Regions from separate parts of the Cohnella yongneupensis genome, predicted to be linked through region 1. Evidence: predicted binding sites of a transcription regulator. Region 1 holds the regulator's gene; the other holds the start of a gene.

Evidence for each region. The regulator LexA, encoded in region 1, represses DNA repair genes until DNA is damaged. The targets are predictions, from matches to a motif close to CGAACATATGTTCG.
Region 2: a site for LexA is predicted at 2,174-2,187, ahead of ACFPQ4_RS02130 (YolD-like family protein). Genes of this name have one in related genera too.

The regions. Positions count from the first base shown of each region.
Region 1 is NZ_JBHSNC010000056.1:242,561-251,963, forward strand. Features, by position in the region: gene hflX (GTPase HflX) at 1-958, shown strand, start outside; gene ACFPQ4_RS20890 (methionine gamma-lyase family protein) at 1,179-2,462, shown strand; gene ACFPQ4_RS20895 (MerR family transcriptional regulator) at 2,550-2,963, shown strand; gene glnA (type I glutamate--ammonia ligase) at 2,994-4,322, shown strand; gene ACFPQ4_RS20905 (NADPH-dependent FMN reductase) at 4,481-5,023, opposite strand; gene lexA (transcriptional repressor LexA) at 5,187-5,807, opposite strand; gene yneA (cell division suppressor protein YneA) at 5,969-6,382, shown strand; gene ACFPQ4_RS20920 (DUF896 domain-containing protein) at 6,606-6,791, shown strand; gene ACFPQ4_RS20925 (hypothetical protein) at 6,838-7,359, shown strand; gene ACFPQ4_RS20930 (HAD family hydrolase) at 7,373-8,164, shown strand; gene ACFPQ4_RS20935 (1,2-dihydroxy-3-keto-5-methylthiopentene dioxygenase) at 8,255-8,794, opposite strand; gene metH (methionine synthase) at 8,941-9,403, shown strand, end outside.
Region 2 is NZ_JBHSNC010000007.1:6,038-10,187, reverse strand. Features, by position in the region: gene pdxR (MocR-like pyridoxine biosynthesis transcription factor PdxR) at 1-1,157, shown strand, start outside; gene ACFPQ4_RS02130 (YolD-like family protein) at 1,799-2,089, opposite strand; gene ACFPQ4_RS02125 (NO-inducible flavohemoprotein) at 2,338-2,673, opposite strand; gene ACFPQ4_RS02120 (NAD(P)-binding domain-containing protein) at 3,009-4,150, opposite strand, start outside.

The DNA of each region.
Region 1 (9,403 bases):
AATTATCGACCGCACGCAGCTTATTCTCGATATTTTCGCCGGACGGGCGAAGACGCGCGAAGGGATTTTGCAAGTCGAGCTTGCTCAATTAACGTACTTGTTGCCTCGTCTGTCCGGCCATGGCGTCAATTTGTCGCGCCTGGGCGGTGGCATCGGGACGAGAGGTCCCGGCGAGACGAAGCTCGAGATGGATCGACGCCATATTCGCGACCGGATCACCGAGCTGAAGCGTCAGCTCGAGACGGTCGTCCAACACCGCGTCCTGCATCGCGAGCGCCGGCGCAAGTCGGGCGTCGTGCAGGTCGCGTTAGTCGGCTATACGAACGCGGGCAAGTCGACGCTGCTCCGTCAGCTGACGGCTGCCGACGTCCTCGCCGAAGACAAGCTGTTCGCGACGTTGGATCCGACCTCGCGCAGCTTGACGCTGCCAAGCGGCAAAGAAGTGCTGCTCACCGACACGGTAGGCTTCATTCAAAATTTGCCGCATGATCTCGTGGCGGCTTTCCGGGCGACGCTCGAGGAAGCGAACGAAGCGGAGTTGCTGCTGCACGTCGTCGATAGCGCGTCGCAGATGCGCGAGCGTCAGCAACATGTCGTCGAAGAAGTGCTGCAAGAACTCGGAGCCGGCGGTAAAGCTACGCTTACCGTCTATAACAAAATCGATCAATGCGGTGAGGACGTGCTGGCTTTGTTGCCCGGCGGTCCGGACGTCATTCGGGTTAACGCGTTCTCGGAACAGGATTTGGCGCAATTGCGGGAAGCGATAGAAGATCGGATACTCGGCGACGTGGCGCAATTCCGCATTCCGGCTTCGCGCGGCGATTTGGCGGCGCTCGCGTATCGCGTCGGTGAAGTGACGGAGCAAGACACCGACGACGACGATCTGATCCTCACGATTCGCTTGAACCCTGCCGATATGGAAAAACGCGGCCGCGCGCTCGAAGAGTACCGGGTTTAAAACGACCTTGGCAAGCGCGTTGCTTGTGTATTTGGGCACGGTAACCGTCTTAAGGCGCGATTTTTGTTAATGACGCTACATTTTCGGGTTATCACTTGTAAACAAATGTAAGTTGATCTAACGTAAATATCGGAACCGTCTCTCGAATGGATATCGTACGGATTCGGAGACCGGTTTGTTCGTTGCGCTGCAACGGATACATAAGAAGGGAAGACAGGTTATGCAGGACGGCAACAAGCAACGATTTGACGAGGCGTGGGAGCAATGGGCCGATGCGGCGGAGGAACAAGTCGCCGGGCGGTTTCGGCAACTGGATCGCATTGTCGAGCGCAATCAGTGGAAAGTTATACGGGCGTTTCAGAATCATAAGGTGAGCGATTACCATTTTGCCGGTTCGACGGGTTACGGCTACAACGATCGCGGACGCGAAGTGCTTGATCTCGTGTACGCGGACGTGTTCGGCGCGGAATCCGCGATCGTCCGGCCGCATCTCGTGTCGGGAACGCACACGATATCGGCTGCGTTATTCGGTATATTGCGGCCGGGAGACGAGCTCGTATTCGTTACCGGCAAGCCTTACGACACGTTGCATAAAGTAATCGGCAAACCGGGCGACGGTACCGGATCGCTCGCCGACTGGGGCATTCGCTCGACGTTCGTGCCGCTGTTAAGCGACGGGGGAGTCGATTGGGAAGGCGTTGCCGCGGCGACAACGGAGCGCACGAAAGTGTTCGCCATCCAGCGCTCGAGAGGCTATGATTGGCGGCCTTCGTTCTCGGTCGGACAGATCGGGGACATGGTCAGCCGCTTGAAAGACTTGCGTCCGCAGGCTTCCGTGTTCGTCGATAACTGTTACGGCGAATTTACGGAAGAGCGCGAACCGACCGAAGTCGGCGTCGACCTCATTGCCGGCTCGCTGATCAAAAATCCCGGAGGCGGGCTTGCTTCGAGCGGAGGATACATCGCGGGTCGCGCCGATCTGGTCGAGCTTGCGGCATTCCGCTTGACCGCACCGGGCATCGGCGGCGAAGTCGGAGCGATGCTAGGCACGACGCGCGCGATCTACCAAGGCTTGTTCCTAGCGCCGCTGTTAGTCGGGCAAGCGGTAAAGGGCAGTATTTTCGCGGCGGCGGTATTCGGCAATCTCGGCTTCGAGACGCATCCGAAGTGGGACGATCCAAGGACCGATTTGATCCAAGCGATCCGCTTCGGCAAGCCAGATCCGCTTATTCACTTCGTGCAGGCGATCCAGCAAGCGGCAGCCGTCGACTCGCACGTCGTACCGGAACCATGGGACATGCCGGGCTATGAGCATCCCGTAATCATGGCGGCGGGAACGTTCATCCAAGGCGGCAGTCTGGAGCTGTCGGCGGATGCTCCGATCAGGGAACCCTACATTGCTTACATGCAAGGCGGACTTACTTATGCGCATGTGAAGTTAGCTGTACAGCGGGTTTTGTCGGTTTTCAGCGAACGCGGATATTTGAAAGATCTCGCCCAATAAAACCTTACATGCCTTGACATGTTTTTGCTACGAGGATACAATGTAAGTGATTTCAAAAACAACAGTCAACTGGAAGGTTGGTATGACATGGGCGACGAGATTCGCAGGAATATGGCGTTGTTTCCGATCGGCATCGTAATGAAGCTGACCGACCTGACCGCCCGCCAAATCCGATACTACGAACAACATGAGTTAATCCAGCCCGCTCGCACGGACGGCAATCAGCGGCTGTTTTCTTTCAATGACGTAGAACGTCTTATGGAGATTAAATCGCTGATCGAGAAGGGCGTCAATATCGCGGGAATCAAGCAAGTCATGAATCCTGTCGGGCAGGGCGAGAGCGATGCGACGATTATTAACGAGCAGTCGGAAGTTAAGCGTCGCGAGATGTCCGATTCTCAGCTGCATCGCATGCTGAAGCAACAGCTCATGCAAGGCAAACGTCCAGGTCAAGTTTCTTTGATCCAAGGCGAACTATCGCGCTTTTTCAAAAACAAATAAAACGGCTGATGCCCAATCTAGGAGGCTGTCATGAGCTACACTCGCGAAGATATTAAGCGGATCGCCAAGGAACAGAACGTACGGTTCATCAGACTTCAATTCACGGACCTTCTCGGCACGATCAAGAACGTCGAGATTCCGGTAAGCCAGCTGGACAAAGCGCTCGATAACAAAATGATGTTCGACGGCTCCTCGATCGAAGGATACGTTCGGATCGAAGAATCCGATATGTATTTGTACCCGGATTTGAGCACGTGGGTCGTATTCCCTTGGGTAACGCAAGATCGCGTCGCTCGCCTCATTTGCGACATCTATATGCCGGACGGCACTCCGTTCGCGGGCGACCCTCGCGGCATTCTGAAGCGTGCGCTGCAAGAAGCTGAAGATATGGGCTTCTCGACGATGAACGTAGGACCTGAACCTGAGTTTTTCTTGTTCCAGACGGACGAGAAGGGTAACCCGACTATGGAACTGAACGACCAAGGCGGATATTTCGACCTTGCGCCGACCGACCTAGGCGAGAACTGCCGACGCGATATCGTGCTCATGCTCGAGGAAATGGGCTTCGAGATCGAAGCATCCCACCATGAAGTTGCGCCAGGTCAGCATGAGATCGACTTTAAATACGCAGATGCGATCAAAGCGGCTGACCAAATTCAGACGTTCAAGCTCGTCGTTAAGACGATCGCGCGTCAACATGGCTTACACGCAACATTCATGCCGAAGCCGCTGTTCGGAGTGAACGGTTCCGGTATGCATTGTCACCAATCGCTGTTCCGTGGCAACGAGAACGCGTTCTACGACGCGGACGACAAGCTCGGATTGAGCGCGATTGCTAGACAATACATGGCGGGTATTTTGAGACATGCGCGCGGATTCGCGGCTATCACTAACCCTACGGTCAACTCGTACAAACGACTTGTTCCTGGTTATGAAGCGCCTTGCTATGTGGCATGGTCCGCAAGCAACCGTAGCCCGATGATTCGGATTCCGGCATCCCGCGGCCTTAGCACGCGCATCGAAGCGCGTAACCCGGATCCTGCGGCTAACCCTTACTTGGCGCTTGCCGTCATGCTGAAAGCCGGCTTGGACGGAATCGCGAACAAAATGACTTCCCCGCCGCCGGTCGATCGCAACATCTACGTGATGAGCGAAGAAGAGCGCATCGACGCCGGCATTCCTAGCTTGCCGATCAACTTGAAGGAAGCGCTCAACGAGATGCTTCGCGACGACGTCGTCTGCGAGACGCTCGGCGATCACGCGCTTAGCCACTTCTACGAGCTCAAGGAAATCGAGTGGGACATGTACCGCACGCAAGTCCACCAATGGGAACGCGATCAATATTTGACGATGTTCTAAATCTAGATCGTATTGCTGACCGGCACCGCGATGTCTTCGGACCTTCGCGGGCCGGTTTTTTAGTTGGTGTTCGGGAAACCAAAAACAGGATGGAACAGCGATCCGATCGCTGACCCATCCTGTTTGGTTTTCTTCACGGACATTAGCTATGCGCGGGACTAAGACCTGAGTGTCTTTAACGCGCCGCTCCAAGCGACCACCTGGTCAAGCATACCGTTCAAGTTAGTCAGGTGTAGCTCGGCTGGTTTGAACACGCTGCCGTTCTCGAAATCCGTGAACAACGATAACGCTACATGGACGCGCACGTCCGCTATCGATACTTCCCCTAATATGCCCCGAAGATGCTCGGCAGCGCGGGCGCCACCTACGGAGCCATAGCTGACGATTCCCGCGGCTTTGTTGTTCCACGCTTCGCGCGCGAAATCGATCGCGTTCTTCAACGCTCCCGTGATACTGTGGTTATATTCCGCGACGACGAATACGAAGCCGTCCAAGCTTGCCAGCTTCGTATTCCATGCGGTAGCTTGTTCCGTGGCATCCGCTTCGCCAAGCAGAGGAAGCTTGTATTCAGCGATATCTACGATCTCGTAATTGGCGTCGTTGCGTCCATCGGCAATTTTCTTTACCCACTCGCCGACCTGAGGGCTGACGCGGCCTTGCCGCGTGCTTCCAAGAATGATTCCGATTTTTAACGTTGGCATATAATTCTCCTGTCGAGTGTATTTGTCGTATGTTCAGACAACTCCTATAATGTCCATGAACCGACGTTTTATGCTCGAATGCCATTTTGTCGCACAAAAAAAGAGGTTCCCCAGCCCCGGTGTACGTGGGCAATGGAGAAACCTCTAATTAGTTAAAGCATGTTTACATAAAGGAGCGAATCAGGCCGATGACTTTACCTAGGATGCTGACGTTCGGGTAACGAAGAGGCGACATGCTGGCATTCTCGGGTTGGAGACGGATATGGTCGCGTTCCTTGTAAAACGTCTTGACCGTAGCTTCATTGTCTTCCGTCATCGCGACGACGATATCGCCGTTCGTTGCGTTCGGTTGCTGGCGGACGATAACGTAGTCGCCGTCGTGGATACCGGCTTCGATCATGCTATCGCCTTGTACGGAAAGCATGAATACCGGTTGATCGCCGACCATCGTCGTCGGCAGCGGGAAGTATTCTTCGATGTTCTCCGTAGCGGTAATCGGCACGCCGGCCGTTACTTTCCCGACTAGCGGGATTTGGCGAACGGATGAGGCTAGTCCGTACATGGATTCGTCATCGCCTAGAATCTCGATCGCGCGAGGCTTCGTCGGGTCGCGGCGGATTAAGCCTTTCTTTTCTAGGCGATCCAGGTGACCGTGGACCGTGGAGCTGGAAGCGAGGCCTACAGCTTCGCCGATTTCGCGAACGGACGGGGGATAACCCTTTTCCCTAACTTCAGTCTTAATGAATTCTAAAATGGCATTTTGGCGATTGGACATCTTGGACACGCCAAGCCCTCCCTATGTATCAGTTCATGATGACAAATTATAACACAGAACTCGAGTTCGCACAAACATTCGTTCCGCCGAACAAATGTTCCAAAATTTGTTGACACGATCATGTGTTCGTGTTAATCTGATACCAGAACAAATGTTTGGGGTGAGCGTAAATGGTACATACATGGGTATCCGGATCTTCTGCTCCTGCTTCTACTATTCATAAGATGGTGGCTCCTTTGAAGCCTAGATACGCTGTTAGAACGGCTTCAGCAACGACGCGTTCGCATCGCGGTCTAGGCGTTGCACGCTCCTTGTTTATCGTGATCGCCTTTGTTATCCTGTTCAGCGGCTTTGCGTTCGCACATACGTTCGCATCGAGCGAAGCGGGCACTCCGGCATCTGCGAACGAGATTGTTATCTCCGTTGATAGCGGCGACACCCTGTGGGAATTAGCGGGTACTTATAAGAAGGACAATATGGATACACGCGAAGCCGTTCACGTGCTTATGAAGCGTAATGGACTTGCGTCCTCTTCTTTGCACACCGGACAGACGCTCGTATTGCCGGCAAAGATGCTTCCTTAACAGCATGAGAACAAAATCCGAACACATATTTATAGTTAGTAACTAGATGAACTAAGTCACCTCACAAGTAGCTAGCTTGTATGACTTTACATAAGAACACGTCATGAGAACGCATGTTCTACAGACCGGGAAACCGGTCTGTTTTTGCGTCCGCCGTTTTCTTGACAAGGCAACTGCGTTAATGTCAAAGTAGAGTAGGTATATTGAAGGGAGTGACATCGACATGGAGAAGCATATCCAACGTATTAATGAATTAGCGCGCAAAAGCAAAGCCGAAGGCTTAACGGAAGCGGAAGTCGTCGAGCGCGATCGGCTGCGGAAGGAATACTTGATCAATTTCAAGAAAAACTTCAAGCAACAGCTGGATCAAATCGAAGTCACGGATGAGAAACCAACGATTATTCACTAAATAGATCGATGGCAAACCGCAGCAGTTATTGACGAGGAGGAGCTTTATGTCCCGTTCATGGGAACGCATGGTTCAGAAAAACGCAAAGCAAGTTAACAAACGCCGTAAAAAAAACGGCAAAAAATCGATCAGCGAATCATCGTCACCGCAAGTCGACAAGTTCAAAGGCCGCAATTACGTCGTGCCGATCCTGCTTGTCATGTTGATCGCGCTCTACGTTACGTTAGCTAAACCTTGGTCGGAAGATTTCTTGACCGATCCGACTTTGTTCTGGGTGACGATCGGGTGTTATATGCTGCTCGCGCTGTTCTATTTTATGCGCCGTCCTTATTTGTCCGTTACGCGCGACATGCTGGAGACGCGTAAGTTTACCGGTTACAAGCAATTACGTCCAACGGACGTCCGCAAAATATCGATTCAACCGGGCTATGTCGTCATCGAGACGATCAAAGGCGGTAACTGGGTATTTTCTAAGCTGATGAACCGTTTCCCGATCGAACGGATGACCGAGAGACTAAAAATATACGCAGACCTGCACCATGTGGAGTGGGAACAGAAGACGAAGTGAGGAGAACTTGGGGATGTCGATTAAGGCCGTATTATTCGATCTAGACGATACGTTATTGTGGGATGAGAGAAGCGTTACGGAAGCGTTTCGTAACACGTGCAAACTAGCCGCGGAGTCGACCGGGCTTGACGAGCATGCATTGGAAGCATCCGTGCGCAAAGAAGCGCGCGCCTTATACGAAACCTACGAGACGTTCACTTTTACGCAAATGATCGGAATCAACCCGTTCGAAGCGTTATGGGGCCATTTCAAAAAAGGCGAGCATGAGATGTTCCGAAAGCTGGAGCAGCTCGCGCCGACGTACCGGACGAACGCTTGGACAGCTGGACTGGCAGCGCTTGGCGTCGATAATCCTAGTCTGGGCCAGCAACTTGCCGAGCACTTTCCGGCGCAGCGTCGCAGTCTGCCGTACGTTTATGACGAGACGTTCGCCGTGCTGGACGAGCTTCGGAAAGACTACAAGCTATTGTTACTAACGAACGGCTCGCCTGATTTGCAACAAGAGAAGCTGGACGGAATGCCGACGCTTATTCCGTACTTCGACGCGATCGTCATTTCCGGCGATTTTGGCGAAGGCAAGCCGTCGCCGCGACTGTTCGCCCATGCGACGGAACGTATCGGCATTACGGCGGAAGAAGGCGTAATGGTCGGCGACAAGCTGACGACCGACATTCTCGGGGCGAACCGAGTCGGCATGACATCGATTTGGATCAACCGGCACGAGGCGACTCGCAACGACGAGATCGTACCGAAGCATGAGATCCGCAGCTTAAACGAGCTTCCGGCGCTCTTGAAGACGCTATAACCCGCACTGACAAGGATGAAATAGCAACTCACACTAAAAGACGTATGAACCGATATCGGCTCATACGTCTTTTTGTTATGGATTCAACTATTATTTCACGAACGTCGGATCGTCGTAGCTATGCGCGATCCAGCCTTCCGTCTCGATGAAGAGGCGAACGGCTACGATCTGACGATTGTCCATCAGGGTGAAGAAGTGGGCATAACCTTCAGGTACGGAGATTACGTCGCCGGCTTCGAGCTCGACGTCGAAATAACCGATTTCTTCGTTGCCTTTAATGATGAAGATACCGCGTCCCGCCGTAATCGCGCGAACTTCGTCTTCCGTATGCGTATGCACGTTCTCGAACTTTTTAAGCAGCTCGTCGAGGTTCGGCGTTGCGTCGGACAGAGAAATAATATCCCACGTTTTGTAACCGCGTCTGTCGGCAAGGTCGCGAATTTCCGTATCGAAGGTGGATAGAATTTCGCTCTTGTCCTCGTCGGTCAGCGCGAACTTCTCTTGCAGGTGCGCAGGCAGCTTGGAAGGGTCCCAGTGCTCGTAAAGCACGTCTTGTTTGCTCAGAAACTCGCGTACTTCTTGTTCGCCGCTAATACGCTCGTTCGTATTGCGGATCCGAATTTCAGCCATCGTTAATTCCTCTTTTCCCAATGTGAATTAGTGCCTTAATTATAAACGATATTCCGATGCATGTCGATTGTGCACCTTTTCGTCCCATCCTGATTCTGTTACTATAGAATTTAATGATTTGACAGACGGGAGAAGCGATTCTAATTATGACTTTAACGCATATCAAACCTTCTCTGCAAGAGGAGCTAACCAAACGCATCCTTATTCTTGACGGCGCTATGGGCACGATGATCCAGCAAGCGGATTTGACCGCGAACGACTTCGGAAGCGAGGATTTGGACGGCTGCAACGAGATTCTCGTATTGACTAGACCGGACGTCATCCAAAGCATTCACGAAGCGTATTTGGCCGCGGGTTCCGATATTATCGAGACGAATACGTTCGGCGCGACCAGCATCGTGCTGCAGGAATACGATATTCCTGAAAAAGCGAGAGAGATCAATCTTGCGGCTGCGAAGCTAGCACGCGCGGCTTGCGATAAATATTCGACGCCGGATAAGCCGCGGTTCGTGGCCGGCGCGCTCGGACCGACGACGAAGACGCTGTCCGTCACCGGCGGCGTCACGTTCGACGAGCTTGTCGTAAGTTATCGCGAGCAAGTCGTGGCGC
Region 2 (4,150 bases), on a different contig from region 1:
GAGGCAACTTTCTACCGAACTTACCATTCTTGAGAAGAATCAGGGAGGCTCTCATACAGAATCCGACTTTAATTGATTTCGCCAGCGGGGAGCTGTCGGCTGATCTAGCCCCCACCAAAGAAATCGCTGAATTAATGAATAATTATGAATATACTTCTTATCTGGGCTACGACAATCCTCAAGGCTCTACTCTCCTTAGACAGGCTTTAGTTGAGTATTTAGCGAAATATCGAGGAATTCAAACAACTGAATCATCGATACTCATCACATCGGGTTCCCAACAATCTTTATATCTAATTACACAGTGTCTCCTATCACCTGGAGATGCGGTTGCCATAGAAGATCCTTCTTATTGCTACTCCTTACCTATGTTCCAATCAGCGGGACTTCGATTGTTCCGTCTTCCCGTGGATGCTGAAGGAGCGCAGGCTGAGGATATTAGAGCCTTATATAAAAAGCATAGGATCAAGATGCTGTTTCTAAACCCAAACTACCAAAATCCTACAGGTGCGGTTCTAAGTGATGAACGTCGCAAGCAATTTCTCGATGTTACGAGTGAACTGGGACTTCCGATTGTTGAAGATGATCCGTTTAGCTTAACTTCGTACGATGGTGAAGCGCCCCTTCCGCTTAAAGCCAAAGATTCCGCGGGCGCAATTCTCTATATTGGCTCCTTCTCCAAAATTGCTGCATCCGGCTTGCGAATCGGTTGGATGGTGGCGCCGCATTCCATTGTAGAAAGGCTCGCCGATGCGAGACAGCAAATGGATTTTGGCTTGAGTATTATTCCACAGCAAGTAGCTGGGCAATTTATAAAATCATCCTATTTTGAACCTCATTTAGATCGTTTGCGTATGGAATTGCGGTTTAAGCGGGATTTATTGATCGAAGCTTTAGAACAGGAACTCCCCAGTGCAGCACAATACACCATTCCTCAGGGTGGTCTTCATCTGTGGTGTAAATTTAACAACCAGATTAACGATAGCAAGCTACTGGACGAGTCGATTAAAAAGGGTGTCGTTTTTGTACCAGGCAGTGTTTATGGGTCAGACTCAGGATTTGTTCGTTTTACTTTTGCGAGACCCAAAGCTGAGGACATCCGTTTGGGCATCTCCCATTTTAGTAAAGCGATTAGGGAATTAGATTTGAATGTATAAGTAATCTGACAGTGCGCAGGAAGCGAAACCCTACGAGCGTGTTCAATTTTTATATAACTTTTCCTCAAGATTGACCAAATTGGATGGTGTAAAGTTTATTAAAATTGGATGGTGTTGAATGAATCGTAGTCCATTATTCTTTACTCGAGCAGATTTGATGATGCATTGATTCCATCAAAAAAGGGTGTATATATGAATACCGGACTATTGCTAATAGCTGTCGTTGTAGTCATGATTATAGGTTTTGCTGCCACTTTAATGGTTGGTTTCTCGAAACAGAACAAGAATGAGAACCCTGGATACGGGCAGGGAACTAAAAAAAAGTGGGCGCGGATAGGTTGGTTATATGTCCTGTGCGTAATAATTGCTTTGTCCGTATTTCTTTACCTTGTTAATCGCTAGAATTATGGAGGTGTACCGATATGTTTTATATCATTTTTCTTTTTGCTCTTATGTTCTCTGGAGTCTTAATACTGATGCTTGCGGGAAAAAGTATCATAGATTCGGAACAGTAACTAATAACTTGCTTTAAATAATCAGATAGGCTGCCATTGCGGCAGCCTTATCTCGTTAAATATGAACAAAAGTGTGATACGAAGACACAGTTCCTAGGCTTGGTAGCGTTATTTGTGCAATAGTATTTATGCGCCAACAATTGATGCTCCGATAATGTCATTCACTTTGAACCACTCGCCGTCGATGATGAACCTCCTGCTGTATGGATCAACTCGTTCAACCACGCCGATCGCCGAACAATCTTCGAACTCATGAAACATTTTGAATTCTGCTAGTATCCGTAGCCCCAGCGACTCCATAAGTACCCGCATGATTTCATCGCTCTCCTGCTCATCTAGTATCGGCCGCGTTCGTGGCGGATTTAAAATCAATTTGCCGAGTGATATAATGCGCTCTTTGTGCTCAGGCAGCATCATCCGCGATGCTTCCCAGATTCCATTGTCTTCAAGTTTGTGTACCAATATGATCACCCTCTAGAGAATTGGTGTCCTCATTATACACGAACATAAGTTCTCGTATCCATACTAATTTTGCGATAAATCTAAACCGTCACTTTTGGTGTTCAGAAATTCGCAAAATAGTTACCCATGACATTAACGGCAAGTAACGAAAAAAACGGATGCCATTAATTAATGGCATCCGTTGTTCTTCATTTAGTCAGTAGTCACTCCTCATCCAACAGCGCAAGCGGACTAAAGGACTCGTAATGAAAGTCCTCTTTAGGTATATACAGTTGCCGGAGCATCTTAGCGATGCTTTCCATGAAAGGAACGGATCCGCAGAAATAATACTCCGCTTGTTCAGTAGGCTTTATTGATGACAGCACATTCAAATCTATACGTCCATCTTTATCAAACCCTTGGGCCAAACGATCTTCATCCGTTGGTGAATCGTAACAAACATATGACTTCACTCGATTTTTTGATCCGGAAAGCTCGTCGACATGTTTAAGAACCGGTGCCGTTGACTTTACGATTTCAATCGTTTTGGTATCGAGCATGTGAGCAGACAACCCCTCTTCTGGTTGATTGTTTCCAGTGTATTGTTGCTTAGCTGAGTCCCTGTTATTCCTTCAATGTGATGTGGAGTTAAATTGAAAAGGCAGTGATCAATCTGGTTCGGGTGTGAGCGCTTTCTGTTTCAGGTTCGTTACCCATTTGCGGTAAACGATGTAAGTTCTTGACCTCTGTCGGGAAACAATGTAAGTTCTTGTCTTGGGCAAAGGACAAGAACTTACATCTATAAAACAAAAACTCCGCGCAGCGCGCGGAGTCTAATCAATGTATGTTCTTGTCCTTCTACATAGTTAGATTAATATTAATCCCCGATTTGGGCTTAACAGCAGCATTTTGATTTCGTGGCAACGCTATTGTTAGATGTTCCGCTTTCGCAATAATTTTGCAAGTCGACACTGCAAACTCCAGTTTCCGGCAAATCCAATTCTATGTTCGTTGCTGATTCCCAGTCACCTGACAAGGCAGCAACGATCGATCGCACTTGCTCGTATCCCGTAGCCATTAGGAACGTTGGCGCTCGGCCGTAACTTTTAGATCCGACGATATAAAAGTTGGTTTCAGGCTGCCGTAACTCCCTTTCCCCATGCGGCCGTACGGTTCCACAGCTGTGGACATTTGGATCAATAAGCGGACCGAGTACGTTTACGCTTTCTAAGGCTGAGTCGATGTCAATTCTGATTTCTCTTAGAAAACTTAAATCTGGTCTCGATCCTGTATTACTGATTATTTCATCAATGCCTTCGATTCGAAGAGTTTCCCCATTCTTTTTGCCGATAACCGTGATATGTCCCTCATCATTCGTGAAGCTCTGGATGTTGAAAGCGGTCTGTACTGCTACTTTACCCGATTCCACGAGCCTTTGAAGACGTATGCCAAGCGCCCCGCGTTCCTGAAGACTATCGCTCTCTTTGCCGCCATATACATCTTCTACTTTAGGTTTCCGGATGATCCAGACTATGCCGGTTGACGGTTCCTGCTCTTGTAGACGTTCAAGATCAAGCAAGGCATTGATGGCGGAGTGACCACTGCCGACGACAAGGACTTTCTTGTTGGCGTATTGTTCTCTTTGATTTCCCAAAACATCAGGTATGCTGTAAGTGATTTTGTTGTTCAATGCAAGTTCATCCTCAGTCCAAATCCCTTCGGAATTCGCCGGATTGGGGCTGGACCAGGTTCCAGAAGCATCTATTACCGCTTTTGCTTCGTATGCGATTCGCTTACCATCCTTATCAACATACAGAACGAACGGCAATGTATCGCGACCTGCTGTTTTCAGTTTGTTTATACCTTTACGGCCTACGGCGACAACTTTGGAATCGTAGTGAACGTAAGGTTTGATTTGAGGTAATTTAGAAAGAGGATCAAGATACTGTTTCACCAGATCATCCCCTGTCGGTAGAGTTGTATCTATGGGTGCTTTCCAGCCATGAACCTCAAGCAGTTTCTTAGCTGCCTTATCGA